DNA from 4 places in the Sphingomonas fuzhouensis genome. Region 2 is predicted to be linked to each of the others. Evidence: predicted binding sites of a transcription regulator. Region 2 holds the regulator's gene; each other region holds the start of a gene.
What was found. The regulator LexA, encoded in region 2, represses DNA repair genes until DNA is damaged. The targets are predictions, from matches to a motif close to GTTCCNCNCTTGTTCT.
Positions count from the first base shown of each region.

Region 1: U1H82_RS01240 (DUF3072 domain-containing protein) is a predicted target of LexA. The motif match lies at 3,959-3,974, and genes of this name have one in related genera.
Region 3: U1H82_RS14075 (ATP-dependent helicase) is a predicted target of LexA. The motif match lies at 1,925-1,940, and genes of this name have one in related genera.
Region 4: uvrA (excinuclease ABC subunit UvrA) is a predicted target of LexA. The motif match lies at 3,353-3,368, and genes of this name have one in related genera.

Region 1 is NZ_JAXSQY010000001.1:252,504-260,413, forward strand. It holds gene ccmE (cytochrome c maturation protein CcmE) at 1-254, shown strand, start outside; gene U1H82_RS01220 (heme lyase CcmF/NrfE family subunit) at 251-2,185, shown strand; gene U1H82_RS01225 (redoxin family protein) at 2,182-2,709, shown strand; gene U1H82_RS01230 (cytochrome c-type biogenesis protein) at 2,706-3,083, shown strand; gene U1H82_RS01235 (tetratricopeptide repeat protein) at 3,083-3,709, shown strand; gene U1H82_RS01240 (DUF3072 domain-containing protein) at 3,714-3,926, opposite strand; gene ald (alanine dehydrogenase) at 4,197-5,303, opposite strand; gene U1H82_RS01250 (Lrp/AsnC family transcriptional regulator) at 5,432-5,875, shown strand; gene U1H82_RS01255 (amidohydrolase) at 6,053-7,726, shown strand; gene U1H82_RS01260 (choice-of-anchor A family protein) at 7,804-7,910, shown strand, end outside.
Region 2 is NZ_JAXSQY010000001.1:687,094-695,003, forward strand. It holds gene U1H82_RS03250 (citrate synthase) at 1-1,137, opposite strand, end outside; gene gltX (glutamate--tRNA ligase) at 1,140-2,564, opposite strand; gene U1H82_RS03260 (ComEC/Rec2 family competence protein) at 2,644-4,728, shown strand; gene lexA (transcriptional repressor LexA) at 5,106-5,786, opposite strand; gene U1H82_RS03270 (molybdopterin molybdotransferase MoeA) at 5,842-7,017, opposite strand; gene moaC (cyclic pyranopterin monophosphate synthase MoaC) at 7,081-7,548, opposite strand; gene trpC (indole-3-glycerol phosphate synthase TrpC) at 7,545-7,910, opposite strand, start outside.
Region 3 is NZ_JAXSQY010000006.1:219,684-227,593, reverse strand. It holds gene U1H82_RS14085 (MFS transporter) at 1-55, opposite strand, end outside; gene U1H82_RS14080 (inorganic phosphate transporter) at 102-1,742, opposite strand; gene U1H82_RS14075 (ATP-dependent helicase) at 1,943-4,234, shown strand; gene U1H82_RS14070 (glycine zipper 2TM domain-containing protein) at 4,320-4,883, shown strand; gene U1H82_RS14065 (hypothetical protein) at 4,937-5,278, opposite strand; gene U1H82_RS14060 (prolyl oligopeptidase family serine peptidase) at 5,387-7,504, opposite strand; gene U1H82_RS14055 (alpha/beta fold hydrolase) at 7,726-7,910, shown strand, end outside.
Region 4 is NZ_JAXSQY010000007.1:17,350-25,259, reverse strand. It holds gene U1H82_RS14490 (hypothetical protein) at 1-269, opposite strand, end outside; gene uvrA (excinuclease ABC subunit UvrA) at 445-3,345, opposite strand; gene U1H82_RS14480 (S10 family peptidase) at 3,536-5,047, shown strand; gene U1H82_RS14475 (M24 family metallopeptidase) at 5,130-6,332, shown strand; gene U1H82_RS14470 (hypothetical protein) at 6,634-7,008, shown strand; gene U1H82_RS14465 (family 16 glycosylhydrolase) at 7,043-7,834, shown strand; gene U1H82_RS14460 (4-hydroxyproline epimerase) at 7,877-7,910, opposite strand, start outside.

The DNA of each region.
Region 1 (7,910 bases), 430 kb from region 2:
CAGGGTCGGTCCACCGCGCGCCCGATGGGGTGACGGTGCGTTTCGTCGTCACCGACGGCAAGGCGACGACGCCCGTCACCTTCGCCGGGATCACGCCCGACCTGTTCCGCGAGAAATCGGGCGTGGTGGCGGAGGGGCAGTTCCAGCCCGATGGCCGCTTCGTCGCGACCAACCTGCTCGCCAAGCATGACGAGAAATACATGCCTCCCGAAATCGCAGGCAATATGCACGAGAGCCGGAGCCTGGAGCCGTGATCGCCGAAGCGGGCCTCGCCGCACTCTGGTTCGCCGCGATGCTGGCCGGGTTGCAGCTGCTGCTCGGCGTCCTTGCCTTGCGGCGCAAGGATGCGGCGGGCGAGCAGGCGATGACGGCGATCGGGCCGGTCGCGATCGTGCAGGGTGCGCTGGTCGCGATCGCCATGGCGGCGCTGATCGCTGTGTTCCTGAACACCGATTTGTCGGTCAAGTTGGTCGCCGAGAACAGCCATTCGGCCAAGCCCTGGATCTATAAATTCGCTGGAGCCTGGGGCAATCACGAAGGATCGATGCTGCTCTGGGTGACGATCCTGGGCGCGGGCGGCGCGCTGGTCGCGTGGAAGGAGCGCACGCTCGACCGGGCGACCCATGTCGCGACGCTGGCGGCGCAGGGGGCGATCGCGCTGGGCTTCTATGCCTTTCTGCTGTTCGCCTCCAACCCGTTCGCGCGGCTGAACCCCGCGCCGATCGAGGGGCAGGGGCTCAACCCGCTGTTGCAAGACCCCGGTTTGGCCTTCCATCCACCGACGCTCTACGCGGGCTATGTCGGGCTGTCGGTCGCCTTTTCCTTTGCGGTCGGCGCGCTGGTCACGGGGCAGGTGGGGCCAGCCTTTGCCCGTGCGATGCGGCCCTGGGTGCTGGGCGCCTGGGTGCTGTTGACCATCGGGATCACGGCGGGGTCTTACTGGGCCTATTATGAGTTGGGCTGGGGTGGCTGGTGGTTTTGGGACCCGGTCGAGAATGCCTCGCTGATGCCGTGGCTGGCAGCGACCGCCCTGCTGCATTCGGTCAATGTGCTGGCGGCGCGCGATGGCCTGCGCGCCTGGACCGTCATGCTGGCGGTCGTGGCGTTTTCCATGTCGATGATCGGCACCTTCCTGGTCCGCTCGGGCATATTGACCAGCGTCCATGCCTTTGCCGTCGATCCCCGACGCGGGGCGTTCATCCTGGGGCTGCTGGGTCTCTATATCGGGGGGGCGCTGGCGCTGTTCGGCGCGCGCATCGGGCAGGTGCGCGCGGGCCGCAGCTTCGCCTTTGTCAGCTGCGAAGGCGGGCTGGTCGTCAACAATCTGCTGCTCTCGGTGATCCTGGGCATCGTGCTGATCGGCACGCTCTATCCGCTGGTCGCGGCCGGGTTCGGCGTGCGACTGTCGGTCGGGCCGCCCTTCTTCCACGCCGCCGCCGGGCCGATCGCGCTGGTGCTGGTCGCGGTGATGGCTGTCGGGCCGTCCTTGCGCTGGCGGCAGGATGACGCCGAGGCGGTGCTGATCCGCATGTTGTGGCCGATGGTCGCGGCGGCGGGGACCTTTGCGCTGATGCTGACCCTGACCGGCGGCATGAGCGTCTTGTCGCTGCTCGGACTGTCCTTCGGCGTCGGCCTGATCGTCGCCAGCGTGTTGCCGATCGCCCGGCGCAACTGGCGGCGCACGCCCCTGCCGATCTGGGGCATGGTCGTCGCGCATGTCGGGCTGGGCGTCAGCATGATCGGCATGGCCTGCGACAGCGCCTTTACCGCCGAGCGGCTGGTCGCGCTCTATCCGGGGCAGGCGACGATCGTCGGCCCGTGGCGGGTGCAGCTCGACCGCATCTATCCCAATGTCGGGCCGAACTGGTCGGCGCTGGAGGCCAGGCTGACCGCGACGCGCGATGGCAACGGCGCAACGCTGCGCCCGCAACAGCGCTTCTTTACCGATCCGCCGACCACGACCAGCGAAAGCGCGATCGCCACCCGCTGGGACGGCCAGCTCTATACCGTGCTGGGCCAGCGGGACGCCGCGACCGGGCGCTGGCAGTTGCGGCTGTGGTGGAAGCCGTTCGTGACGCTGATTTGGGCAGGCGGCGCGCTGATCGCGCTGGGCGGGGCGCTGGCGCTGTTCGGGCGCTGGTTCAAGGGATGGCAGCAGCGGCGACGGGAGGCCCTGTGGGGATGAAGCGCGGGTTGATCTGGTTGCCATTGGGGCTGTTCGGGGTGTTGTTCGCGGTGGTTGCGGCCGGGCTGATGCGGCCTGCCGATACGACCGTCCATTCGACGCTGGTCGACAAGCCGCTGCCCGCCTTCCGCCTCGACCCGATGGTGGCGAGCAAGCCGGGCCTGTCGAGCAGCGATTTCGGCCATGGCCGCCCGCGCCTGCTCAACGTCTTTGCCAGCTGGTGCATCCCCTGCATCGCCGAGGCGCCGCAACTGATGGCGTTGAAGGCGCGCGGCGTGCCGATCGACGCCATCGCGATCCATGACAAGGGCCCCGCAATCGCCGCTTTCCTGCGTCGCAACGGCGATCCTTACGGCGCGATCGGCGATGACAGCCGCAGCCGGGTACAGATGTCGCTCGGTTCGTCGGGGGTGCCGGAAACCTTCCTGATCGACGGGCGCGGGCGGATCGTGCGGCAATATATCGGCGATATCCGCGCCGATCAGGTCGACCAGATAGTCCGCGACGTGGCCGCCGCGCGATGAGCCTGTCGCTCGCTCTGTTGCTGGCCGCGGGGACGCCTGCGGTCGATTACGGCAATACGCAGCTGCCCGACCCCCGTGCCGAGGCGCAGGCTCGTGCGCTGATGGGCGAACTGCGCTGCGTCGTGTGCCAGGGCCAGTCGATCGCCGACAGCGACGCCGACATGGCCGCCGATATGCGCGCGCTGGTCCGCCAGCGGATCGCGCGCGGTGAGAAGCCCGAGGCGATCCGCCACTGGCTGATCGAGCGCTATGGCGATTATGTCAGCTATGACCCGCCCTTGTCCGGGGCGACGGCCCTTCTCTGGGCCGCGCCGCTCCTGCTGCTGGCGATCGGGGCGTGGATCGCGCGGTCGAGCTTTCGGAAGGGGCGCTGATGGGCTGGCTGATCCTGCTGCTGCTTGCCGCGGGGGCGATGGGCGCGGCGCTGTGGCTGCGCTTTCCCCGGCCGCTCTGGACGATGCTGGGGGCCGCGCTGGCGCTGGGCGGGGTCGGCTATGCGTGGCAGGGGCGGCCGACTTTGGCCGCCAGTCCGCCCGCGCCGCGCCCTGATTCGCTGCTGGACAATGACTCCATCGCCGAGCTGCGTGGCCAGCTGATCGGGCGTTATGGCGACGAGGCGGCGATGTTCACCGCCGCCGATGCGCTGTCCCGGTCGGGGAATAAGCGGACGGCGGTGCAGATCATGCTGGGCGCGGTCGGCGGCAAGCGGGACAGCGTTCCCTATTGGACCGAACTGGGCAATGTCCTGTTCGCGCATGACGGTTATCAGATGTCGCCCGCCGCGCAATTCGCCTTTCGCCGGGCCCGCACGCTGGGGCCGAGGGACCCTGCGCCCTTCTTCTTCGAAGGGCTGGCCTGGATGCGGGTGGGCGACTTCCGCAAGGCGCGGACGTTCTGGGCCCGCGCCCTGCAACTGTCGCCTGAGAACGCCCCCTATCGCCCGGCGATCGCGCAGCGGTTGATGCTGCTCGACCAGGCGATACGGATGATGGGGGAATAGGGGCTTACTGGCCCCGGCCGGTCTTGGCCTGAAGCGCGTCGATGCGCTTGGATGCGTCCGCCTTGGTCAGGGTATCGTCGAACGGTTCGCCCGCCTCTTCGGACAGGGTCTTCAGATAGCTGGCCTGCGCACCGGTCATCTTTTCGTCGCCGGTGGTCCAGTCATCGGGGTCCTTCTCGGCGTTGGAGAAGGGTTCGGTCTTGGGGTTGTCGGTCATCGAGTGATCCTTTCAGGGGGATCAACGGCGATGTTCCAGTTTTGTTTCTTTTTGTTCGCGCGGAGGCGCGGAGACGCGGAGATGGTGCATCCAGCCGCAAGGCTGGCCTCCAACCGCCAGGGTGAGGAAAATCCGTCGGCGGAACAGACACCGGCCGCCGACCCCATCCCGAACCCCTCTGCGTCTCCGCGCCTCCGCGCGAACTTAATCGTCTTGCCCTGTGGCGGATGGCGGGGCTTGCGCTTCGACTCCGCTCAGAGCGAACGGGGTTTAGCCCGCCCAGGCCTCGAACGGCAGGTCGAGCGCTTCGGCGACCGCTGCGTGGCGGATCTTGCCGCCTGAGACGTTCAGGCCGTTCGCCAGGTGCGCGTCCGCCTTCATCGCGGCCTCGGCGCCCATGTTCGCCAGCTTCACCGCGAAGGGCAGGGTCGCGTTGTTCAGCGCGAAGGTCGAGGTGCGGGCGACAGCGCCGGGCATGTTGGCGACGCAGTAATGGATCACGCCGTCGACCTCGAACACCGGGTCCTGATGGGTGGTGGCATGGCTGGTCTCGAAGCAACCACCCTGGTCGATCGCGATGTCGACCATCACCGAGCCGCGCTTCATCGTCTTCAGCATGTCACGGGTGACGAGCTTCGGGGCCGCCGCGCCGGGCACCAGCACCGCGCCGATGACGAGATGGGCGTTCTTCACCGCCGCCGCGATTGCCGCCTTGGAGGCATAGGCGGTCTTGATCTGGCTGGAGAAGAACATGTCCAGCTCGGCCAGACGGTCGTTGTTGATATCATAGATGGTGACATCGGCGCGTAAGCCCACGGCCATCTGCGCTGCATTCACGCCCGAGACGCCGCCGCCCAGGATGGCGACCTTGGCAGGCGCCACGCCGGGCACGCCGCCGAGCAGGATGCCACGGCCGCCCTGCTGCTTTTCGAGATAGTGGGCGCCGACCTGCACCGCCATGCGGCCCGCGACTTCCGACATCGGCTTCAGGAGGGGTACGCCGCCACGGGGGCTGGTGACGGTTTCGTACGCGATGCAGGTCGCACCCGACTTCATCAGGCCTTCCGCCTGTGGCTTGTCGGCGGCGAGGTGGAGATAGGTGAACAGGACATGGTGCGGGCGCAGCATCGCGACCTCGACCGCCTGGGGCTCCTTGACCTTCACGATCATCTCGGCCTGGTCGAACACCTCGGCGGCGGTCGCGACGATGCGCGCGCCCGCGTCGATATAGTCCTGGTCCTCGAAATCGATGCCGCTACCGGCCTTGGTCTCGACGATGACCTCATGCCCGGCGGCGACCAGCTCGGCGACCGACGGCGGGGTCAGGCCGACGCGATATTCGTGGTTCTTGATTTCCTTGGGAACACCGACGCGCATGCTGCACTCTCCTGAAAAATGTTGCCCCGATAATAGCGCCGACGGGGCGGGAGAGGTGTGCAAAGCGGTCCCGCAGCATCGTATAATTTGGGATATCCGTGCGTGGATCGGCGGTATATCGGGATGAAATGTCCGACGCGATCGACCGCCGCATCCTGGCCCAGTTGGCCCGCGATTCCGACCTGACCAGCGCCGCGCTGGGCGAAAAGGTCGGCCTGTCGGCCAGCGCCGCGCATCGCCGCGTAGCGCAATTGCGCGAAAGCGGGGTCATCACCGGCTATCGCGCGATCCTGAGCCATGAAGCGCGCGGGCGGCCCTCGACCGTGATGGTCAACGTCACGCTGAAGGACCAGCGGCAGGACACGATGGCCGCGTTCGAGCGCGAAATCCTGCGCTGTCCCGAGATCGTCGAATGTTTCCTGATGAGCGGCGAGGCGGACTATATGATCCAGGTCGAGGTGCGCCGCGACGACAGTTACGAGCGCATCCACCGCGAGACGCTGGCGCGGTTGCCGGGGGTGACGCGGCTGGCCTCGCACTTCGTGATTCGCGAGGTGGTGCGGCGGTCGTGATGCAATAATTCCTCCCCTGCAAGGGGAGGTGGCAGGCCGAAGGCCTGACGGAGGGGTGTCGCCCTCTCGATAGCGGGACACCCCTCCGACGCGCTGCGCGCGCCACCTCCCCTTGCAGGGGAGGAATGATGATGCCTGGTGCTTCCCACCCTTCCATTCTCCCGATAGGGAACGGCCATGGTAAAGCAGGCTTTCTCCTCTCGCATCCTCCGCACCGCGCTCGCCACGCTGGCGATCGTGCTGACCCCCGCCGCGGCGTTCGCCGATGCGCTGATCGATAACGTCACCGGCCTGACGCTGGACAAGGATGGCAAGGTCATCCGCTTTACCGGTCTGCTGCTGACCCCGGACGGCAAGGTCGTGAAGCTGCTGGGCGCGAAGGACAAGCGGCCCGAAAAGCTCGACTGGCGCGCGGACATGAAGGGGCGGGTGCTGCTGCCCGGCTTCGTCGATTCCCATGGCCATGTCATGGGGTTGGGTTTCCGCAAGATCGAACTCGATCTGGCTGGCACCAAATCGCTGGACGAAGCGCGCAGCCGGATCATGGCCTATGTCGCGGCCAACCCGGAGCGGAAATGGATTCTGGGCGGCGGCTGGAACCAGGAAAGCTGGGCGCTGGGCCGCTTCCCGACCGCCGCCGATCTGGACGCCGCCGTCTCCGACCGCCCGGTCGTGATGGAGCGGGCGGATGGCCATGCGCTCTGGGCGAACGGCGCGGCGATGAAGGCGGCCGGGATCACGGCCAAGACGGTATCCCCCGCAGGCGGCCGGATCGAGAAAGTCGGCGGACAGCCCTCCGGCGTGTTCGTCGATGCCGCGATGGCGCTGATCCAGAAGGCGATCCCGCAGCCGCTCGCCAAGGACCGCAACGCCGCGTTCCTGAAGGCGCAGAACGAGTTGTTGGCGCATGGCATCACCGCGACCACCGACATGGGCACGACGCTGGACGACTGGATGACCTATCGCCGGATGGGCGACCTGGGAAATCTGCGCGTGCGGATCATGAGCTATGGTGGCGGCGTCGACGATAGCGTGCGGATCGGCGGCACCGGGCCGACGCCGTGGCTGTACAACGACAAGCTGCGGCTGGTGGGTGTGAAGCTGTACGGCGACGGCGCACTGGGATCGCGCGGGGCGTGGTTGAAACAGCCCTATGCCGATGCGCCCGGCCAGTCCGGCCTGGGCTTCATGTCGGACGACGTGATCCGCAACCTGATGAGCCGTGCGGCGATGGACAAATATCAGGTCGCGGTTCACGCGATCGGCGACAAGGCCAATGCCCAGGTGCTGGGCGCGATCGAGGAACTGGCCGAGACCTATAAGGGCGATCGGCGCTGGCGGATCGAGCATGCGCAGATCGTCGATCCGGTCGACCTGCCGCGTTTCGGCAAGCACGGCATCATCGCCTCGATGCAGCCGGTCCATGAAACCAGCGACCGCCAGATGGCCGAGGCGCGGCTGGGCCCCGCGCGGCTGGCGGGGGCCTATGCGTGGAATTCGATGCTGAAGAACGGCGCGACCCTGGTGTTCGGTTCGGACTATCCGGTCGAGAGCCCTGACCCCTTTGCAGGCTGGGCGGCGGCGATCACCCGGCAGGGCCCCGACGGCCAGCCCTATGGCGGTTGGCAGCCGCAGGAGATTGTCGGGCGTGAGGCGGCGTGGCGCGCCTTCACGATGGACGGCGCCTATGCCGGGTTCGCCGAGACTGTGTTCGGTCGGCTGGGGCAGGGGCAGCAGGCGGACTTCATCATCGTCGACCGCAACCCCCTCGACATCAACCCCAGCGAATTGCGCGGCACCAAGGTCGAGGAAACCTGGATCGGCGGGCAGAAGGTGTGGGAGCGCCGCTGAAGACGCTACCCGAAACGGGACAGGCGTTAATCAGCAAGCTAATGATTTGGCAGGATTTTCTGCCTATCGCGGGTGTCATGAAACATCGCCTTCTCTTCGCCGGGCTGGTTGCGGCCGCCATTCCGTCGCTCGCCGCCGCGTCGCCGGTGGTCGGGATCGACGCGCTGAAGGAATGGAACCTCAT
Region 2 (7,910 bases):
GAACATCTCGGTCGGGAAGCCGATCGCCGACAGGATCACGCCCGAATAGAAGTCGACGTTCGGGAACAGCTTCTTCTCGATGAAATACGGGTCGTTGAGCGCGATCTCTTCGAGGCGCAGCGCCGTCTCGAACAGCGGATCGTTGACCTTCAGCGCGTCGAACACTTCGCGCACGGTCTTCTGCATCACGGTCGCGCGCGGATCGTAATTCTTGTAGACGCGGTGACCGAAGCCCATCAGGCGGAACGGATCGTTCTTGTCCTTGGCGCGCGCGATGAACTCAGGGATACGCTCCGGCGTGCCGATCTCGCGCAGCATGTTGAGCGCGGCCTCGTTCGCGCCGCCATGCGCCGGACCCCACAGACAGGCGATGCCCGCCGCGATGCAGGCGAACGGGTTCGCGCCCGACGAGCCCGCCAGACGGACGGTCGAGGTCGAGGCATTCTGCTCGTGATCGGCGTGCAGGATGAAGATGCGGTCCATCGCCTTTTCGACGGCCGGGTTCACCTCATAGGCCTCGGCCGGAACGCCGAAGGTCATGCGCAGGAAGTTGCCGGTGTAGGACAGCGAATTGTCCGGGTACAGGAAGGGCTGGCCGACGCTGTACTTGTACGCCATTGCCGCGATCGTCGGGATCTTGGCGATCAGGCGGTGCGACGCGATGGTGCGCTGCACCGGGTCATGGATGTCGGTCGAGTCGTGATAAAAGGCCGACAGCGCACCGACGACGCCGCACATGATCGCCATCGGGTGCGCGTCGCGACGGAAACCGCGGAAGAACGCCGCCAGCTGCTCATGCACCATGGTGTGGCGCGTGATCGTGGTGGTGAAGCCCGACAGCTCGTCCTGGTTGGGCAGCTCGCCGTTCAGCAGCAGATAGGCGACTTCCATGAAGCTGCTATTCTCGGCCAGATCGCCGATCGCATAGCCGCGGTGGAGCAGCACGCCTTCGTCGCCGTCGATATAGGTCAGCTTCGACTGGCACGACGCGGTCGAGGTGAAGCCGGGATCATAGGTGAAGGCGCCGGTCTGCGCATAGAGCTTGCGGATGTCGACCACGTCGGGGCCGATCGAGCCCGACATGACCGGATAGTCAAAGCCCTTGCCGCCGATGTCGAATTTCGCGGTGTCGCTCATACTCAATGATCCTTCCTATCTGCGGTCATCTGGTCCGCGATCCGACCCAGGCTTTCCTCGCGGCCCAACAGGCTGAGCACGTCGAAGATCCCCGGAGACGTCTTGCGTCCGGTCAAGGCGGCGCGGAGCGGCTGGGCGACCTGGCCGAGCTTCACGCCCTCGGCTTCGGCCACTTTGCGTACCGCGTCTTCCAAAAGCTCCGTATCCCAGTTGTGCACCGCGTCAAGCGCGGTGTGAACGGAAACGAGAATGCCCCGTGCCTTTTCGTCGAGAAGGCCGGTGGCGGCATCGTCCAGGCTCAACGGACGGGTCGCAAAAAGGAACCGCGCGCCGTCGGCCAATTCGTTCAAATTCGCCGCGCGCGGCTTTAGCGACGGCATGGCGGCGGTCAGCAGCGCGACGTCCTCGACACCCATCCGCTTGGCCACCAGATCGGCGAGCCGCGCGTCATCGGCCTCGCGGATATAATGGCCGTTGAGGTTTTCGAGCTTCTTGAGGTCGAAGCGCGAAGGGGCCTTGCCGACGGCCGTCAGGTCGAACCACTTCACCGCCTCTTCGCGCGAAATGATCTCGGCATCGCCATGACCCCAGCCGAGGCGGAGGAGGTAATTGTCGAGCGCTTCGGGCAGGATACCCATTTCGTCGCGATACGCCTCGATGCCGACCGCGCCGTGGCGCTTGGACAGCTTGGCGCCGTCCGATCCGTGGATCAGCGGGATGTGCGCGTAGATCGGCTCGGCCCAGCCCATCGCCTTGTAGATCGGCAACTGGCGGAAGGCGTTGTTCAGGTGATCGTCGCCGCGAATGACATGGGTCACGCCCATGTCATGGTCGTCGACCACCACGGCCAGCATATAGGTCGGCGTGCCGTCCGAGCGGAGCAGGACGAGGTCGTCGAGTTCGGCATTCTGGACGGTGACGCTGCCCTGCACCCGGTCCTCGATTGTGACCGAGCCTTCACGCGGTGCACGCAGGCGGACGACGAAGGGCTGACCCTCGGGCGCCGTGGCGGGATCGGCGTCGCGCCAGGGCGAGCGGATGCGCAAGGGTTGCTTGGCGGCCTGCGCGGCCTCGCGCTGGGCGGCGATCTCGTCCTGCGTCATATAGCAGCGATAGGCGTGGCCGCGCGCCATCATCTCCTGCGCGACCTCGGCATGGCGGTCGGCGCGGGCGAACTGGAACACCGCGTCACCGTCCCAATCCAGGCCCAGCCAGCGCATGCCGTCCAGGATCGCGTCGATCGCGGGCTGGGTCGAGCGGACGCGGTCGGTATCCTCGATGCGCAGCAGGAACTTGCCGCCATTCGCGTGCGCGAACAGCCAGTTGAACAGCGCGGTGCGCGCGCCGCCGATATGGAGGAAGCCGGTCGGCGAGGGCGCGAAACGGGTCACGATCCCGTTGGCGGCGATATCATCTGTTGCGCTCAACCGCGCATACTCCCAATCATGAAATCCGATGGCCCATTCAGCCGCCGCAGCCCCTAGCACCATGCGCCCGCGCCGCCAAATGCCGCGCCTGATCCAATTGGAGCGCTGGGCCGAGGCGGAGCGCAACCAGATGCCGCTGTGGACGCCGGTGATGCTGGGGACGGGGATCGCGGCGTGGTTCGTGCTGCCCGATCCGAGAGCCTGGGTCGCGACGGCGCTATGGTGCGCCGCGATCGGCGTGGCGGCAGTGACGCTGTCCGATGGCGGACGGGTCATGCGGGGGGTGGGTGTCGCGGCGTTGGTGATGCTGGCGGGTGTGCTGCTCGCCTGGGCTCGCGCCGAGTCGGTGCGGGCGCCCGTGCTCGCCCGGCCGATGATGGCGGAGATGGTCGCGCGGGTGGAGGGTGTCGACCGGCTGGCCGCACGGCAGATCGTGCGCCTGATGCTGCACCCCTTAACGGCGTGGGACGGGCGGGGGCGGGACGTCGCCTTGCCGCCGCGCATCCGGGTGTCGCTGGCGGAGCAGGATGCCCCGATCGGGCTGGGGCCAGGCGCCGAAATTCGGGTGCGTGCCCGACTGATGCCGCCCGCAGGACCGGTTGCGCCGGGCGGCTATGATTTCGCGCGTGCGGCCTGGTTCCAGGGGATCGGAGCGACCGGGCGTGGCTTTGCACCCGTCGTCATGTTGCGCGGTGCGGGGGCGGACGAGGGGCTGCGTCGGCGCCTGTCGCAGCGGATCACGACGCGACTTGACGGAAGCGAAGGCGGGATCGCGGCGGCGCTGGCGACCGGCGATGTCGGTGCGATCGCCGAAAGCGATGCGGAGGCGATGCGTCGCGCAGGGCTGGCGCATCTGCTGTCGGTCAGTGGGCTGCATATCACGGCGGTCGTCGGGATCGCGATGACCTTGACCATCCGGCTGCTGGCGCTGTGGCCGGGGCTGGCGTTGCGGGTTCGCTTGCCGCTGGTGGGCGCGGCGGCGGGCGCTTTGGCGGCGATCGGCTATACGTGGCTGACGGGGGCGGAGGTGCCGACGATCCGGTCCTGCGTCGCGGCGATGCTGGTCCTGACCGCGCTGGCGCTGGGACGCGAGGCGATGACCTTGCGACTGGTCGCGGCGGGCGCGCTCATCGTCCTGGTGTTTCGGCCCGAGGCGCTGGTCGGTGCGAGCTTTCAACTGTCCTTTGCCGCGATCACCGCCATCGTGGCGCTGCACGATCACCCGGCGGTCCGGCGCGCGCTGGGGCCGCATCCCGACTGGCGCGTGACGGCGGCACGGCATCTGGGTGCGCTGCTGGTGACGGGATTGGTGGTGGAGGCGGCGCTTATGCCGATCGCCGTCTACCACTTCCACAAGGCCGGACTTTACGGCGCGCTGGCCAATATCGTCGCCATTCCATGGACGACCTTCGTCGCGATGCCGTTGGAGATGATCGCGCTGTTGCTCGACCCCCTGGGGCTGGGTGGGCCTTTCTGGTGGCTGCTCGGCAGGGCGATCGGGTTGCTGCTGGCGCTGGCGCACCATGTGTCGGCCATGCCGGGATCGGTCGTCGCCTTGCCTGTCGCGCCCGGATGGGCCTTTGGCGTGAGCGTGGTCGGGGGCGTGTGGATCGCGCTGTGGCGGACGCGGTATCGATGGCTGGGTGCGCCAGCGCTCGCCGCAGGGATCGCGGTCATGCTCGCTGCTCCCGCGCCGGACCTGATCGTGACCGGCGACGGCCGCCATGCCGCCATCGCGACGGACCAGGGCATGGCGCTGCTCCGCGACCGGGCAGGGGATTATATGCGCACCACCCTATCCGAACTGGGCGGGAGCAAGGCCGAGCCGCTTGTGCTGGCCAATCAGCCCCGCGCCCGATGCGGGCAAGATATGTGCGTGACGGACATCGTGCGGGACGGCCGGACCTGGCGGATCGCGGCCACGCGCAGTGGTTATCCCGTGCCGTGGGACGCGCTGGTCGCACTATGCAGGCGGGTCGATATCGTGGTTGCCGACCGGCGTCTTCCGCCCGCCTGTCGCCCGCGTTGGTTGAAACTCGATCCGTCGACCCTGCGGAATACCGGGGGCGTTTCGATCCGGCTAAACCCACCTGACGTTCGGACGACGCGTGAGCCGGGGGATCGGCATCCTTGGGCCTATATGCCTTCCGGCAAAGGGCGCTGACGGAGCAGTCTCGTATCGATGCTCGATGCCGCACGCGAATCCGCTGAACTTATTCTGGCTGAACCCAATCTGCTTATCGCGTCTTACGATTGGATACATCGACAGGAGAGAAAGCTACTCGCCGTTAGGGTGTGGCGGGTAATGCCCTCCGCCAAGCTTCCACCATGCTCCACCCCGACGAAGGCGGAGCTCCAGTAACAGGTCGATCGGAAGGAATTACCAGCCTTACCCCAACTGGGTCCCGGCCTCCGCCGGGACGATGTAATAGGTTCGGCAACGATCCGTCGCAGAGCGGAAAGGGGAACGACCCACGCCATGTCGGGCCCCTCACTCGATCCAAGGCGACGGAGAGACCGCCCGGCCCCCGCCATCCGCCATCATTCGTAGCGGCGGAGGATTCCCGACAATTTACCCTGCACCCGCACCTGCGCCGGCGCATAGCGTTGCGGATCATAAGCCCGGTTGGCGGGGTCGAGGCGGACCATCGAGCCTTCGCGTCGGAAATATTTCAGCGTCGCCTCACTATCGTCGATCAGCGCGACCACGATCTGGCCGTCGCGCGCGACATCGGTGCGGCGGATCAGGGCATAGTCGCCGTCGAGGATACCCGCCTCGACCATCGAATCGCCCGACACCTCCAGCGCATAATGCTCCCCCGAGCCCAGCAGCGCAGCGGGGACGGCGAGCATCGAACTGCCCTCGAACGCCTCGATCGGGACACCGGCGGCGATCCGGCCGTGCAGCGGGATTTCGACCACGTCATTGGCGGGCTCGATCGCCGGACGCGTGGCGGGAGTACGAACATTGCCCGGCCCCGGTTCGGCCGCGACCGGCTTTTCGGGCCGGTCGGGCATCCGCAAGACCTCCAGCGCGCGGGCGCGATTGGGCAGGCGGCGGATGAAGTTGCGCTCCTCCAGCGCGGAGATCAGGCGGTGGACGCCCGACTTGGACTTGAGGTCCAGCGCCTCCTTCATCTCCTCGAAGGAGGGCGAGACGCCGGTTTCCTTCAAACGGTCGTTGATGAAGCAGACAAGCTCATGCTGCTTTGCGGTGAGCATCGCGATCCTCCGTCCAGAACAGACGTGGAACTTATATGGAACGTATTGGCTTGCGTCAAGCGAGCATCAGGATTTCCGCCGAGTCGCCGATCGCGGCGGCCGGAGCATACGGCGGGCGGATAATGAGGCAGGTCGAACGCGCCAGCGTCAGCAGCATCGAGCTGTCCTGAATGGCCGCCGCATGGACCCGCCCGTCGATCATCGCGGCGCGGAGATAATCGATACGCGGGCCGTTGGCGGGCAAATCCTCGCCTAGAATGGCGGGGACGGGCGCGGGGAAAGGGGCCGCCGCGCCCGCCATATGGGCGATCAGCGGACGGACGAACAGCGTTGCGGTGACGAAGGCGGAAACCGGATTGCCTGGCAGGCTGAGCACCACCGTCTCGCCCAGGCGCCCGGCCATCATCGGTTTGCCGGGGCGAAGTGCGATACGCCAGAAATCGACGCTGCCCCCGGCGGCCTTCAGCGCAGGCTGGACGAGATCATGATCCCCGACCGACGCACCGCCCGTCGTCACCAGCAGGTCCGCCTCGACCGAGGCGAAGGCGTCGCGCAAGGCATCCAGATTGTCGGGAAGGATACCCAGATCGATGATGTCGACCGGCAGATCGGCGAGCATCGCGGCCAGCATCACGCCGTTCGATTCGGGCAGCGCGGTCGGATCGGTGCTGCCCGGCGGCACCAGCTCGTCGCCAGTCGCCGCGATCGCGACGCGGACGGGCGGACGGACGGGCAACGTGGCATGGCCGCCGGTCGCCGCGACCGCAATCCGCGCCGGGGTCAGCCGCTGTCCGGCGGCGATCAGCGTCGCGCCCTCGGCAAAGTCCAGGCCGCGTCGCCGCACATTGCGACCCTGATGGGCGGGGCCTTCGCCCGCCAGCGTCAAGATCGTGCCGTCGCGGGCGGCTTCTTCCTGCACAAGCACGGTATCGGCGCCATCGGGCAGCGCCGCGCCGGTAAAGATGCGAGTCGCCTGGCCGGGTTCGACCCGGCCCCCGAAAGGCCGCCCCGCCGCGCTTTCGCCGATGACGGTCCAGGGCCCCGGCATGTCTGCGAACCGGATCGCATAGCCGTCCATCGCCGACAGGTCGTGCGCAGGCTGGGTCCGCCGCGCAGCCACGTCGCGCGCCACCCAGCGTCCGGCGGCTTCGCGCAAAGGACGTTCGACGACGGGGCGTTCGCTGGCCAGTGACAGCAGGCGCGCCTGCGCTTCGGGGACGGGTAAGAGAATGACGGTCGCTCCTTTTGGCCCAAGGACGCATCCGGGCCTTGTCCGTTCCCGCGCTCGGAGGCGTCAGGCGTGCCAGTCGCCCGACTTGCCGCCGGTCTTCGCGATCAGGCGAATATCGCTGATCGTCATGCGCTTATCGAGTGCCTTTGCCATGTCGTAGATGGTCAGCAGCGTCACCGACACGGCGGCCAGCGCCTCCATTTCCACGCCCGTCTGGCCCGCCGTCGCGGCGGTGGCGGTGGCCGTCACGCCTTCTTCGTCCAGCGCGAGGTCGATCTCGACCTTGCTCAGCGGCAGGGGGTGGCAGAGGGGTATCAGGTCACTGGTCTTCTTGGCGGCCATGATGCCCGCTACCCGTGCGACCGCCAACACATCGCCCTTCTGGACGCTGCCCGCGCGGATCGCGGCGGCGGCGTCGGTGGACATGGTGATGCGGCCCCGCGCCACCGCCTGTCGCGAAGTGACCGCCTTGGCCCCGACATCGACCATCCGGGCCGCGCCCTCCGCGTCGAGATGGGTGAGGCCAGTCATCCGATCAGCGCGCGGGTCGCCGCCTCGACGTCCTGCTGGCGCATCAGCGCTTCGCCGACCAGGAAGCAGTGAATGCCGTGCTCGGCCATCGCGTCCAGATCGGCGCGCGTCGTCAGCCCGCTCTCGGCGACGAAGGTGCACCCGGCGGGCGCGCGGCCGACGAGTTCATAGGTCCGCTGAAAGTCGACGGAGAAGTCCCGGAGATCACGGTTGTTCACCCCGATCAGTCGCGACTTCAGCCGGGCTGCACGCTCCATCTCGGCGGCGTCGTGGACCTCGACCAGCGCGTCCATGCCGCATTCGATCGCGGCGGCTTCGATCTCCTGCATCTGCCCGTCATCGAGTGCGGCGACGATGATGAG
Region 3 (7,910 bases), on a different contig from region 2:
CGGTCAGGCTGGCCAGCAGGATATGGCGGTGCGACGGGGGCGATCCATGGGTCATGCCCCGCTCGTGCAGAAGCGGAGCCCTGTCGTAAAGCCCTATCCGCTCACGCCGCCAGCGCGTGGGCCAGTTGGAGAAGCAGCCAATAGAGCGTGCCCGACAGCAGCATGGCGATCGGCAGGGTCATGATCCAGGCCAGCGCCATGTTCCGGATGGTCCGCATCTGAAGCCCTGCGCCATTGGCGACGGAGGCACCGGCAACGCCCGAAGACAGGATATGGGTTGTCGACACCGGAAGGGCGAAACGGTCGGCGAGCAGGATGGTGGCGGCCGCCATCAACTCGGCGGACGCGCCCATGCCATAGGTCAGATGGGTCTTGCCGATCCGCTCGCCCACGGTCACGACGATGCGCCGCCAGCCGACCATGGTGCCAAGCCCCAGCGCGAGTGCGACCGTGATCTTCACCCAAAGCGGAATGTAGCGCGTGCCACGCTCCAAATCCTTGGCATAGCTGTTTAGCGAGTCGACCTCGGCGGCGGTGAAGCGGCTCTTTGCGCCCTCGTCCTTCACGACCAGTCGCGTGGTGTCTAGGACGAGGTACATGTCGCTGCGAAGATTGGGAACGATTGCGGCAGGCACGCGGCTGAGCGCACCGTAATTCGCGATCCGCTCGCCAATGTCGCGCGACAGGACGGAAAGCCCGGCATAGACATTGGGACTGTCGATCGTCTTGGTCCGTACCCCGTCGACCACGACCGCGCGCGCCCGGTCGACGGACAGCGTCTCCCGGCCCCCATGTGCCGCATAGGCCGTTGAGGCGATCTGGGCGCTGTGCACGAAGGCGGGCATCGCGCTTTCGGGTAGCGTGCGGTTGAGGGCATAGGCCGTGGGCGCGCAGCCGATCAGGATCAGCATGATCAGCCCCATGCCCTTCTGCCCGTCATTGCCGCCATGCGCGAAGCTGACCGCCGTACAGGTGAAGATCAGGAGCGCCCGGATACCGCGCGGCGGCGGTGCATTGCCCTCCGGCTCGCGGTACAGCCGCTTGTCGCGCAGGAAGCGCTTCATCACCAGCAGCAGCATCAGCGCGCCGACAAAGCCGATCAGCGGACTGAACAGCAGCGCCGACAGCACTTTCCAGACCTGCGCCATGTCGACGCCGGAGGTGCCAGGGACATTCGACAGAAGCTGATTGGCCAGCCCCACGCCCAGGATCGATCCGATCAGCGCATGGCTCGACGAATTGGGCAGGCCGACCGCCCAGGTGGCGAGGTTCCAAAGAACCGCCGCCAGCAACAGGGCGAAGATCATCGCAAATCCACCCGCCGATCCGACATGCAGCATCAGGTCGATCGGCAACAGCGTGATAATCGAATAGGCCACCGCCCCGGTCGAAGTGACGACGCCAAGAAAGTTGAAGAAGCCCGACCAGACCACGGCCAGCGGTGCGGGCATCGAATGGGTGTAGATGACGGTCGCCACCGCATTGGCGGTGTCATGAAAGCCGTTGACGAATTCGAACCCCAGCGCGATCAGCAGCGCCAGACCCAGAAAGGCGAAGACCCCCATCGCCATCGGCTCGCCGACGCGCGCGGTGTCCACCGCGACGCTATACCCGGCATAGGCGAGGCCACCGACCAGCAAAGCGGTAAAGACCCAGCGCCCCATGGGGTGAAGTCCGGCGTCGAGACGCGGACCGCGAGCGCGGGATTCGGATTGGCCACCGGCGAGCGCATAGGATGTCATGACGGATATGCGTTGCGCCCTTCCGGTGACAATTTGATGACGACAAACACGGCGCGACGGATACACGCATCCAGCCGAGCGCGATCGTCGATGCGGTAGAGGTCGAGATCGGCGTCGTGGACGTTTCCATGACGCGCCCGGCGATGAAAGGATCGCGACGGGTGGTTGCCCCCATTGCAAACGTTCCCTAACTGTTCGCGATGACCGTCGCTTCCCCCGATCCCGCCGCTTCGCTGGCCGACTATCCCTATCTGCGATCGCTGAACGAGGCGCAGCGTGAGGCGGTACTGACGACCGATGGTCCCGTCCTGGTGCTGGCGGGGGCCGGCACCGGCAAGACGGCGGCGCTGACCGCGCGGCTGGCGCACCTGCTCTACACCCGCAAGGCCTGGCCGTCGGAGATCTTGTCGGTCACCTTCACCAACAAGGCGGCGCGCGAGATGCGCGAACGGGTCGGGCGGCTGGTCGGCGATGCGGTGGAGGGGATGCCGTGGCTGGGCACCTTCCACGCGATCGGTGCCAAGATGCTGCGCCGTCATGCCGAACTGGTCGGGCTGCAGTCCAATTTCAGCATCCTCGACACCGACGACCAATTGCGGCTGCTTAAACAGTTGATCGTCGCGGCGGATATCGACGAGAAGCGCTTTCCGGCGCGTGCGCTCGGTGGCCTGATCGACGAGTGGAAGAACAAGGGGCTGGTCCCTGCCGATATCGATGCGGGCGAAGCCGAGCGCTATGCCAATGGCCAGGGCGCTGAACTCTATCGGCAATATCAGGAGCGGCTGCGCAGCGTGAACGCCTGCGACTTCGGCGACCTGCTGCTCCATATGCTGACCATCCTGAAGACGCACCGCGACGTGCTTGAGCATTATCAGCAGCGCTTCCGCTACATCATGGTGGACGAATATCAGGACACCAACAGCGTCCAATATCTCTGGCTGCGGCTGCTGGCACAGGCGCGCAAGAATATCGCCTGTGTCGGCGATGACGACCAGTCCATCTATTCGTGGCGCGGCGCGCAGGTGGAGAATATCCTGCGGTTCGAACGCGACTTCCCTGGCGCCAAGGTGATCCGGCTGGAGCAGAATTACCGCTCCACCCCGCATATCCTGGGCGCGGCGTCGGGCGTGATCGCCAATAATGGCGGACGGCTGGGCAAGACGCTGTGGACCGAACTAGATGTGGGCGAAAAGGTCCGGGTGCTGGGCGTCTGGGACGGCCCCGAGGAAGCCCGCCGCGTCGGCGAGGAGATCGAGGCGGCAAAACGCTCCGGCACCTCTTATGGCGATATCGCCATTCTGGTGCGCGCCTCGCACCAGACCCGCGAGTTCGAAGACCGGTTCATCGCGATCGGCCTGCCCTATCGCATCGTCGGCGGCTTCCGCTTTTACGAGCGTGCCGAAATCCGCGACGCGCTGGCCTATTTGCGGGTCGTCAATCAGCCATCGGACGATCTGGCGTTCGAGCGGATCGTCAATGTCCCCAAGCGCGGGCTGGGCGACAAGGCGCTGTCCAAAATCCATCAATTGGCACGGGCCGAAGGCCTGCCGCTGACGATTGCGTCCGCGCGCATCCTCGACACCGACGAACTGACCCCGCAGGCGCGGCGGAGCCTGGGCAATCTGATCGGCGACATCGCGCGCTGGCGGGACATGGCGCGCGATCTGGCGCATCCCGAATTGGCCCGGCAGTTGCTCGACGAGAGCGGCTATACCGCCATGTACCAGAACGAAAAGTCGGCGGAGGCGGCCGGAAGGCTGGAGAATCTTTCCGAACTCGTCCGCGCGATGGAGGATTACGAGTCGCTGGGCGCGTTCCTGGAGCATGTCGCGCTGGTGATGGACCGTGACGGCGACCAGCGGGAACCCGAAGTGACGATCATGACCATCCACGCCGCCAAGGGGCTGGAATTCGACACGGTGTTCCTGGCGGGTTGGGAGGAAGGGCTGTTCCCCTCGCAACGCGCGATCGACGAGGGCGGGACGCGCAGCCTGGAGGAGGAGCGCCGCTTGGCCTATGTCGCCATCACCCGTGCGCGACGAAAGGCGATCATCCTCCACGCCGCCAATCGCCGCATCTACGGCCAGTGGACGTCGAGCCTGCCCAGCCGCTTCGTCGGCGAATTGCCGCCCGAGCATATCGAGAGCGAGACCAGCATGACCGGCGGCGAGAGCCTGTGGCGAGCCAACTGGTCCGAACATGCCGACCCCTTCGCCAATGTCGCGCGGGGCACCGGCCGGGGGCCGGGCTGGCAGCGGGCGGCAACGGGGCAGAATGCCGCCCCCGCCCGGCCTGCGCGGATCGTCGAGTCCCGCTCACCCTCGGTCGGGCTGGGGCAGAAGGGGCGCGATGACCTGAGCGTCGGCGACCGCGTCTTCCACCAGAAATTCGGCTATGGCGAGATCGCCGCGATCGAAGGCAACAAGCTGGAGATCGATTTCGAGCAGGCCGGGCGCAAGCGGGTGATGGACAGCTTCGTCACCAAGGGGTGAGGCGCCTCGCCGTTCAGGAACCATATCAGTGCGCAACCGTATCGGTCGCCTCACCCGATCACCGGGTCTAGGAGGGACAGGACCGATGGGCTTTCGCCGTCTGACCATCATGGCAATCACGACGGCCGTCACGATGACGGCCGTTCCCGCCGCGGCCCAGACCGCAGCCGATGACGCCCGATTCCGGGCGGCGCAGGCGCGTTTCAACCGCGAATATCAGCTCTATCACCAGGAAGTCGACCTGTACCTCTCGCGGGTCGGTCGCGGTTATGACGATGGCGGCTATCGTCCCGGCCCGCCGCCGCCCGGTCCGGGCCCCGGCGGTTACCGGGTTGCCCCGCCGGTTCCGGCGGACGGCTATGACCGTAATGCCGAACCCTATTATGATCCGGTCGGCGACTATCGCGAGGGTTCGCAATATCGCGAGCGGGTTCTGCAACCCCAGGACCGGGTCTATGCGGGCACCGATGGCCGCTATTATTGCCGCCGTCCGGACGGCACGACCGGCCTGATCATAGGCGGCGCGGCGGGCGGTATTCTCGGTAATCTGGTCGGCGGGCGCAGCAGCACCATCGCCACGCTGCTAGGGGCCGCCGGCGGCGCGCTGGCCGGACGCTCGATCGAGCAGAACCAGGTTCGCTGCCGCTGATCGTCAATCGGCGCCGCGCCCATGAGGGGGCGGCGCTCCGATCGGCATGACCCTCAGGCCGGATCGATCATCATCAGCGCGGCACCCTGATATTTCTCGGCGTCGCGTTCCAGCAGGGCGCTGGGGGTGAAGCGGCGCGGAGTCAGGCGCAGCGCACCCAGCCCGGCGAGCTTGAACGTCCCCATCTTCTCTTCGCGCGGCGGTTTGCCGTCGCGCTCGATCGTCGTGGCATCGACATAAAGTTCGTCGTGCCGCGTGTAGATCACATGGGGTGCCAGCACCACTTCGCCGCGATTGTACATGGCGGACACCGCCCGCATCTTGACGATGGCTTCGAAGATGATGGCGGGAGCGCCTGCCGCCGGTTCAGCCGGACGGCGCTCGGTCGTCGTCATATCGGTCATCCCCTGCATTTGCCCGTCCTGCCGCAACGCAGCAAGAGCCTTATTGCCCCATCGGCCTTCGGAAAAAAGCCGGGCGCTCGTCACGCCCGGCTTGCGCAATTACCGTTTTGGCGCATCCATCAGTTTCTGCGCGAAATAAACCATCTGCTGCGCATTCAATCGCGCACCTTGTGCAATGTCGGCGTCGCCGGAGTGGCCGCCTGCCGTATCCTCGTAAAAAAGATAGGGTATGCCATATTCCGACAGGCGCGCGGCGAATTTGCGCGCGTGCTGCGGCCCGACGCGATCGTCCTTGGTCGTCGTCCAAATATAGGGCTCGGGATAGGCCACGCCCTTACGGATATTGGCATAGGGCGAAATCTTGCGCAGGAAGGCGGCCTCTTCGGGCACGTCGATCGAGCCATATTCGTCGGTCCACGAATCGCCCGCCGCGATCTTCTGATACCGGACCATGTCGAGCAGCGGCACCTGGATCGTCACCGCCTTCCACAGATCGGGATGCTGGGTCAATTCGACACCCATCAGCAAACCGCCGTTGGAGCCGCCATAGATACCCAGCTTCTGTGGATTGGTGATGTGGCGCGCGAACAGGTCCTTCGCCACCGCGGCAAAGTCGTCATAGATGATCTGCCGCTTGGTCTTGCGCCCCGCATCATGCCATTTCGGCCCGAACTCGCCGCCGCCCCGGATATTGGCAAGGACATAGGCACCACCCCGCTCGGTCCAGATCTTGCCGGTCGACCCCAGATAATAGGGCGTCATCGCGACGTCGAACCCGCCATAGGCCGTCATCAGCGTCGGGATCGTACCATCAAGCTTCGCGCCGTTGGGCAATACGACAAAATAGGGGATTTTGGTGCCGTCGGTCGACGTCGCCTCATATTGATGGACGGTCGTGCCGGTCGCATCGAAACGGGCGGGAAGCGTCTTAAGTATCCGGGGCGCGGCGGGATGCCCGGCGTCGAAGCTTGACAAAATGGTCGGGGTCGTGAAGCCCGACGTCGTCAGATAGACGATGTCCGAACGGTCGCTGGTGCTGACGACATTCACCGCCATATTGTCGGGCACCTGCACCGCTGAGGCGGACCAGCCCGTCGCGGTGGGTGCAAAATCGCTCACGCGCCCGCGGACATTGTCGATATAATCGACGAGGACCCGGTCCCTGGTCGTCGAAACGCCCTCGACCGACTGACGGTCGGTTGGCGTGAACAGGGTGCGTGGGGTGATCGTGCCCGCTTCCAGTTCGGACAGCGGCGCCCAGACGACCGCACCGGCCGGATGACCGCCCCAGGGATCGCTGGTCTGGAAGATGACCCGACCATCGACCATCCCGACCGGAAAGGCGCGCGGGGGCATGGCGATCGGCCTGGCTCCGCCGGTCGGTGTCCAGAACAGCTTGTCGCCACCGAAGAAGGTCTTGCGACGATCGATCACCACGGCGCGGTGCCCCTGGGCGTCGGTCAGGACGCTGGCATAGGTGCCGAGTTCATCGGTCTGCGCGCCGCGATAAATCTCCTGCGCCTGATCGAGCGGCTGGCCGCGCTTCACCATCTTCACGACGAAGGGGTAGCCGGACTTGGTCAACGTCCCCGCCCCCCAGTCACGGCTGACGAGCAGCGTGTCCTTGTCGAGCCATGCGGCGTCCTGTTTCGAGGTCGACAGGCGGAAGCCGCCCGGCACGAACTGGCCCGCCTGCATATCGAACTCGCGATATTCGATCGCATCCTCGCCCCCCTCGGACAGCGCGACCAGGCAGAGCCGCTCTTCGGGGCTGAGGCAGGTCACACCCTTCCAGACCCATTTCTTGCCTTCCGCCTTGCTGAGCGCATCCAGGTCGAGCAGCGTCGTCCATTTCGGATTGGCCGAGGCATAATCGGCCTCGGTCGTCCAACGCCACAGCCCCTGCGGATGGTCGGTATCGCGCCAGAAATTGACGATACGGCCGTAAAGCTGGCCCGGCATCGGAATACGGTCCTTGGCCGAAGCAATCGCCAGAGCCTCGGAATAGAAGGTCTTGTAGCGGGGATCGTTCTGGAGGCGCGGCAGCGTCTTGGCATTTTCCGCCTCGACCCAGGCCAGTGCCTTGGGGCCGTCCTTGTCTTCCAGCCAGATATAGGGATCATTCTCGGTCATCGGGCGCATCTGGGCCATGGCAGGCCCCGCGACAAGTTGTCCGGCCAGCATCGTCCCCGCCAGCATCCCACGCCATCCCCGCATTCCGTCACGCTCCCTCTCAATCGTGCATGATGGCAATGTGACTTCATCACGTGGCTGTGGCAATCGGCCCTTGTTACTTTATTGCCGCCCTGATCGGCCGCATTCCAAGCCATGGGGATCGATGTGCCCGACCACCTTGTGCTGACGGGGTGCAAACGGAACGCCCCATCGATCGGCCCGTTGAGGCCGCTCCTACCGACCGACATGTCCAGGAGCCGACGATGCCCTATGTGAAGACCCGCGACGGGACCGATATCTATGTCAAGGATTGGGGCGAAGGCCGTCCCGTCGTGCTGCTCCATGGCTGGCCGCTGTCCGCCGACATGTGGGACGCGCAGATGATGGCGCTGGCCGAGGCGGGGTTCCGCGCCATCGCCTATGACCGGCGCGGCTTCGGACGGTCGGG
Region 4 (7,910 bases), on a different contig from region 2:
CCGACGATCAAGCCCGTCGTGCCATCCTGGCGACGGCAATAATAGCGGCCGTCCTGCCCGGCATAGATGCGGTCGTTATAGCCCAGGCGGCGTTCGCGATAGCGCGGCGCATCGACATAATAACGGTCAGCATAATAGCCGCCATAAGCGGGGTCCGGCCGGTTCCAGTCATAGGCATAGCCCGGCGAGGTATAGCCACCCTCACCGTAGGTGGCGCAGCCCGAAAGCAGCGTCGCCGTCGCAACGAGGCCGAGAGTCAGTGCACGCATCATGTCCTCCCTCATGGATGATGCGGCAAAATCGCACGACGCGGACAAAAGTTGCGTTAGGTTAAGTTCATCTCTTCGCCATCTGGCGGCTTGATTTCGAACCAAGCAGCCGGATCAAATATGATCGCAGTCGGGCGGCCACGGCCGTCATCGCCGGACGACGACCGTTTCCCTCTTACTCGGCCGCCTGCGCCTGTCCCTTGTCGAGCAAGGGTTTCAGATACTTGCCGGTGAAGCTGCGCGGCTCGGCCGCGACCACTTCGGGCGTGCCGACTGCGACGATCTCGCCGCCCTTCACGCCGCCTTCGGGGCCCAGATCGACGATCCAGTCGGCGGTTTTGATGACGTCGAGATTATGCTCGATCACCACCACCGTATTGCCCTGCTCGACCAGCGCGTGCAGCACTTCGAGCAGTTTGCGCACATCCTCGAAGTGCAGACCCGTGGTCGGCTCGTCGAGGATGTAAAGCGTGTTGCCCGTCGCCCGGCGCGACAGTTCCTTGGCCAGCTTCACCCGCTGCGCCTCGCCGCCCGACAGGGTGGTCGCCTGCTGACCGACCTTGACGTAACCCAGCCCCACCTCGACCAGCATCGCCATCTTGTCGCGGATCGGCGGCACCGCCTGAAAGAACTCGGCGGCGTCCTCGACGGTCATGTCGAGCACATCGGCGATCGAGTGGCCCTTGAACTTCACCTCCAGCGTCTCGCGATTATAGCGCGCGCCGTGGCACACGTCGCAGGTCACATAGACGTCCGGAAGGAAGTGCATCTCGATCTTGAGCACGCCGTCGCCCTGACATGCCTCGCACCGACCGCCCTTGACGTTGAAGCTGAACCGGCCCGGCTTGTAGCCGCGCGCCTGCGCCTCGGGCAGTCCGGCGAACCAGTCGCGGATCTGGGTGAAGGCGCCGGTATAGGTCGCCGGGTTGGAACGCGGGGTGCGGCCGATCGGCGACTGATCGATGTCGATCACCTTGTCGAGATGCTCGAGCCCGGTGATCTTCTCATGCTTGCCCGCCAATATGCGCGCGCCGTTCAGCGTGCGCGCGGCGGCGGCGTAGAGCGTGTCGATGGTGAAGCTCGACTTGCCCGAGCCCGAGACGCCGGTGATGCAGGTGAAGGTGCCGAGCGGGATGCTGGCGGTGACGCCCTGCAAATTGTTGGCGGTCGCCTTGTGCACGGTCAGCTTCTTGCCCGATCCCTTGCGGCGCTTGGCGGGCACCGCGATCTCGCGTGTGCCGTTCAGATAGTCGGCGGTGACGCTGGTCTTGGACTTGAGCAGCTGCTTGAGCGTGCCGTGCGCAACGATTTGGCCGCCATGCACGCCCGCCCCCGGCCCCATGTCGATGACATAGTCGGCGGTACGGATCGCATCCTCGTCATGCTCGACCACCAGCACCGTGTTGCCCAGGTCGCGCAACCGCCGCAGCGTCGCCAGCAGCATGTCGTTGTCGCGCTGGTGCAAGCCAATCGACGGTTCGTCGAGCACGTAGAGCACGCCCGACAGGCCCGAGCCGATCTGCGATGCCAGGCGAATCCGCTGGCTCTCGCCACCCGACAACGTGCCCGAGGTCCGGTCGAGATTCAGGTAATCCAGCCCGACATTGTTGAGGAAGCCCAGCCGCTCGACGATCTCCTTCAGGATCGGCTGCGCGATGGCGCGCTGCTGGTCGGTCAGATGCTCCGGCAGACCGGTGAAGAAGGCCAGCGCATCGATCACCGACAGGCGCGTCGCGTGGCTGATGTCCTGCATCGCGATCTTCACCGCCCGTGCCTCGGGCTTCAACCGCGCGCCGTGGCAGACTTCGCAGGGCTGCGGCGACTGATAGTTGGACAGTTCCTCGCGCATCCAGGCGCTCTCGGTCTGCAGCATCCGGCGGTTGAGATTGCCGATCACACCCTCGAACGGCTTCTTCACGTCATAGGACTTCTTGCCGTCGATGAAGGTCAGCGTCACCGCCTTGCCCTTGGTCCCGTGCAGGATCGCCTCCTGCGCCTTGGGGTCGAGGTCCTTCCACGGCGTCTCCAGCGAGAAGCCGAACTCGCGCGCGAGACTCCCCAGCACCTGCATATAATAGGGGCTGGGCGGGTTGGACTTGGCCCAGGGGACGACCGCGCCCTTCTTGATCGACAGCTCGTGATTGGGGACGACCAGATCCTCGTCGAAGATCAGCTTCTCGCCGAGACCGTCACAGGCCGGACACGCCCCCTGCGGCGCGTTGAACGAGAACAGGCGCGGCTCGATCTCCGAAATGGTGAAGCCGGAGATCGGGCAGGCGAACTTTTCCGAAAATACGATCCGGCCGTCGGGCGCATTGTTGCCCAGCACCGCCGATTTGGGCGTCGCGGGTTCGACCGGATCGGCGGGGTCGACATAGGCCAGACCGTCCGCCAGCTTCAGCGCCGTCTCGAAACTGTCGGCCAGACGTGTGGCGATATCCTCGCGCACGACCAGACGGTCGACCACCACCTCGATGTCATGCTTGAACTTCTTGTCGAGCGCGGGCGCCTCGTCGATTTCGTAGAGCTGGCCATCGATGCGGACGCGGGTGAAGCCCGCCTTCTGCCATTCGGCCATTTCCTTGCGATACTCGCCCTTGCGGCCGCGCACGACGGGGGCGAGCAGATAGAGGCGCGTGCCCTCGGGCAGCGTCATCACCCGGTCGACCATCTGGCTGACCGTCTGCGCCGCGATCGGCTCGCCGGTCGCGGGCGAATAGGGGATACCGACGCGCGCCCAGAGCAGGCGCATATAGTCGTAGACTTCGGTGACCGTCGCCACGGTCGAGCGTGGATTGCGGCTGGTCGTCTTCTGCTCGATCGAGATGGCGGGCGACAGCCCCTCGATATGGTCGACGTCCGGCTTCTGCATCATCTCCAGGAACTGGCGCGCATAGGCCGACAGCGACTCGACGTAGCGTCGCTGCCCCTCGGCATAGATGGTGTCGAACGCCAGCGAAGACTTGCCCGACCCCGACAGGCCGGTGATGACCGTCAGCGTGTCACGGGGAATGTCGATATCGACATCCTTGAGATTATGCTCGCGCGCGCCGCGGACGGAAATCTTGGTCAGCATGAGGCAGGTTCTACTTCTGTTCCGGGAGGAATGCCAGAGGCGAGATAGGGTGCGGCGTCCCGGGTTTCGAGGGGGCGGGCTTGCGGTAACGTGCGACCTTCGCCCATGATCCGTGCGGGGCGCCAGGATTGTACATCTCGAACGCTCCATGTGATATAGTATCGCATTGCTCGTATGGAGACGTTCCATCTTGTCGAAGACCCTGCACCTGTCCGCATTGCTGCTGCTCGCCGCGGGAACCGCCGCCAGCCCGGCCGCCGCGCAAAAGGCCGAGAAGACCGAGACCAAGACCACCACCGAGACCAAGGACGACGACAGCAAGCGCCCGCCCTTGCCCGCCGACAAGACGATCAGCCAGAGCGCACGGATCGGCGGCCGGATCGTCAACTACAAGGCGACCATCGGCAAGATCGCGGTGCGTGACGACAAGGGCAAGGAGATCGGGCAGGTCGTCTATACCGCCTATACCGTGCCCGGCGGCGATGTCCGGCGCCCGGTCACCTTCGCGTTCAACGGCGGGCCGGGTGCGTCGTCGGTCTATCTCAACATGGGCGCGGTCGGCCCCAAGCGCGTGCCCTTCGGCGCGCAGGGCGATGCGCCGTCCGACGCGCCGATCACGACCGACAATCCCAATAGCTGGCTGGACTTCACCGACCTGGTCTTCATCGACCCCATCGGCACCGGCTTCAGCCGCAGCCTGGTGGACGAGGCGGAGACGAAGAAGGATTTCTACGCCAACGACCCGGACATCAAATATCTGTCCAAGGTCGTCTATGACTGGCTGGTCAAGGAAGGCCGGCTGCGCTCGCCAAAGTACATCATGGGCGAAAGCTATGGCGGCTACCGCGCACCGCGCATCGCCTATGAGCTTCAGTCGCAGATCGGCGTCGGGGTGAACGGGCTGGTGATGGTATCGCCCTATCTCGACCCGGCCTCGGGCGACGATGCCACCGCGCTGTCGCCCTTGCCCTGGATGATCGACCTGCCCTCGATGGCCGCCGCGCAGTTGGAGCGGCAGGGCAAGCTGACCCCGGAGGCGATGGCGGGGGTCGAAGCCTATGCACGCGGCGATTACCTGCGCGACCTGATGCGCGGGCGGTCGGACACCCAGGCGGTCGACCGGATGGTGACGCGCGTGACCGAGCTGACCGGGCTGGACCCCGCCCTTGTCCGCAGGCTGGGCGGGCGAATCGACACGCGCACCTATCTGCGCGAGATTCACCGTAACGACTCGACGATCGGCAGCATCTACGACTCGAACGTCACCGCCTTCGACCCCTTCCCCTGGTCGTCGCAGCAGCGGTCCAACGACCCGCTGCTCGACTCGCTGATCGCGCCGACGACCAGTGCGATGGTCGATTTCGTGACGCGCGAAGTGGGTTGGAAGACCGACGCGCCCTATCACGCGCTGTCCTATGCGGTGAACAGCGCCTGGGATCGCGGCAAGCCCGACGACACCCCCGTCACCGACCTGCGCAAGGCGATCGCCAACGACCCAAAGATGAAGGTGATGATCGTCCATGGCTGGGACGACCTGTCCTGCCCCTATTTCGCGTCGCGGCTGATCGTCGACCAGATGCCGAGTTACGGCGTGGCGCAGCGGGTGAAGCTGAACGTCTATCCGGGCGGGCACATGTTCTACAGCCGCACCGACAGCGGCGCGGCGTTCCGGCGCGATGCGATGGCGATGTACGGCGGTTGAGCATGACGGAGCGCCGCGCTGACTGGCGCAGCGCTCCCACCCACGCTACAGGCCGAACCGTATACGAAATGGAGCTTATGGCATGGCGGGCATGATCGGCGGATCGACGGCGGAGCACGAACTGGCGAACCTTTCGCCTTGGGCGAACCCCGCGCCGGTCATCACCGCCGGTGAGCGGGCCCAGCGTCTGACCCGCGCCCGCGCATTGATGGCGCAGATGGGCGCGGATGCGCTGCTGATCGGCGCGGGCGCCAGCTTGCGCTATTTCACCGGCGTCGCCTGGGGTGCGACCGAGCGGCTGGTGGCGATGCTGCTGCCGATTGCGGGCGAGCCGATCTTCATCTGCCCCGGCTTCGAACTGGGATCGTTCGAGGCGAGCCTGTCCATCCCCGCCACCGACATCCGTCTGTGGGAGGAGGATGAAAGCCCCTCCGCGCTGGTCGCCGATGCGCTGAAGGCGGCAGGGGCCAGGACGCTGGCGATCGACCCCGCCATAGCCTTCCTGTTCGTCGAGCGTATCCGCGCCGCCGCACCCGGCGTCGCGCTGGTCGATGGCGGGCCGGTGGTCGATGGCTGCCGCCGGATCAAGTCGCCTGCCGAAATCGCGCTGATGCAACAGGCGATGGACATCACGCTGGAGGTCCAGCGCCGCGCCGCGCGCATCCTGCACGAGGGCATCCGCGCGTCGGAGGTGATCCGCTTCATCGACGCTGCCCACCGCGCGCTGGGCGCATCGACCGGCAATTATTTCTGCGCGGTGCAGTTCGGCCGCTCGACCGCCTTCCCGCATGGCCTGCCGCAGGACGATGTGCTGCGCGACGGCGACGTGGTGCTGGTGGATACCGGCACGCTGATCGACGGCTATCATAGCGATATCACCCGCACCTATGCGTTCGGCGAGGTCGGCGACGAAGTTCGCCGCATCTGGGACATCGAGAAGGAAGCGCAGGCCGCCGCCTTCGCCGCCGTCCGGCCCGGCGCGCCCTGCGAGGCGGTCGATTACGCCGCGCGCGCGGTGCTGGAGCGTTCGGGGCTCGGCCCCGATTACCGCCTGCCCGGCCTGCCGCACCGCACCGGGCATGGCATCGGCCTGTCCATCCATGAACCCGCCTATCTGGTGCGCGGCGACCGGACGCCGCTGACGCCGGGCATGTGCTTCTCCAACGAACCGATGATCGTCGTGCCGGATCGCTTCGGCGTGCGGCTGGAGGATCATTTCCACGTCACCGAGACGGGTGCCGCCTGGTTCACCGAGCCGCAGCCCGCCATCGACGATCTGGGCTGAGGCCAGCAGTGCGGGCGGAGTCGTCGCTCCGTCCGCCGTTGGAAACAATATTAAATAAAACAACTTACCTATTATAAGTTGACGCTTGCCCGGCGATCGACTTCAAATGCCTCTCAGAGACGGTCAACGATACCGTCCAAGGGAGAGGCGCTGTGAAAGCAGGGCGAACGAACGCGACATCGCGGCCGTCATCGGCGACCGCCGCATCCGCCGTACGATGAGGCCGGGGATCATCCTTCTTGCGGCAGCGGGCTGTTTGGCGCTGGCCGCAGCCACGCTCTGGCATGGCAGGTCGCCGGACATGGCGCGACCTTCCCCCATTACGGTCGTCGCCGGGGACGGCTCTCACCCCCGCGATGTGGCACCACCCGCTGCGAACCCCGCCATCGTCGCTACGCCAGCCGCGACCGCTCCCACGACCAGACAGGCGGAGTCGATCATCACGAGCTTCGTCGCCCATGCTTCCGCCCCGCTTGCGATCGAAGGTTCGTCCTGCACGGGGTCGCGGTGCCGCGTCGCGGTCTATCAGACCGCCGATTACGTCCAGCGGGGTCGCAAATTCTACGAGTCCGACGATTTCACCGCGCTGACCCGCGCAGCCGGGGCGCGGTCGGTCGCGGTCTCGTCCTACGAACGCCCGGATCGAAGCGGCTATCTGATCGACATGATGTTCTGAAGACCAACGATAACAACGACAGGAGAGGAAGTTGATGACACTATACCGGGCGCTCGCGGCGGCGGCGCTGATGGTCGCGCCGCAACTGGCGCCAGGAACCGCAATGGCCCAGTCCTTCTGGGACGGCTTCGACAACAACAGCTACAACCGCAATCTGTGGATCGCGGAGAGCGGCAAGAATGGCGACCCGTTCGGCTGCACCTTCTATCCCGACATGGTGGTGAACGGCCAGGGCGGCAATGTCGCGCTGACGCTGCACAATGGCGCGTGCTCCGAGCTGAAGAGCAAGGCGCTGTATCAGTACGGCACCGTCCAGGCCCGCCTGCAACTCAGCAACATACCCGGCACGGTCGCCAGCCTGTTCACCTATAACAGCTGGTATGACAGCCCCGGCAAGCCGTGGACCGAAATCGACATCGAATATCTGCCATCCTATGGCAACACGCTGCACACCAACGTCATCTTCCAGGCCAGCCAGACCGGCACCTACCGCCAGTGGGAGAAATATATCTCGCTCGACAGTTATGGCATCAACCCGATGAACGGGCCGGTGACGGCGGGCTTCGACTGGACCGCCAGCAAGATCGCCTGGTATGTCATCAACAGCAGCGGCAACAAGATCTATATCCGCACGATCACCAAGAGCGACCAGACCAATTGCGACTGCATTCCCGCCAGCGCCTGGCCGTCCAATCCGGCGCGCATCTTCGCCAATTACTGGCACGGCAACAATTCGAACGCGGACTCGGTGAATTACTTCCCCAAACGCTATAGCGGCGCGTCGGGGCGGGCCGTGTATGACTGGATTCAGTTCATCGACTATTGATCGAACGGCGTGGCGGCTCCCTACAGCCGCCACGCCTTATCATCAGACGACGGTAAACCCGGCCCAGAACGGGTCC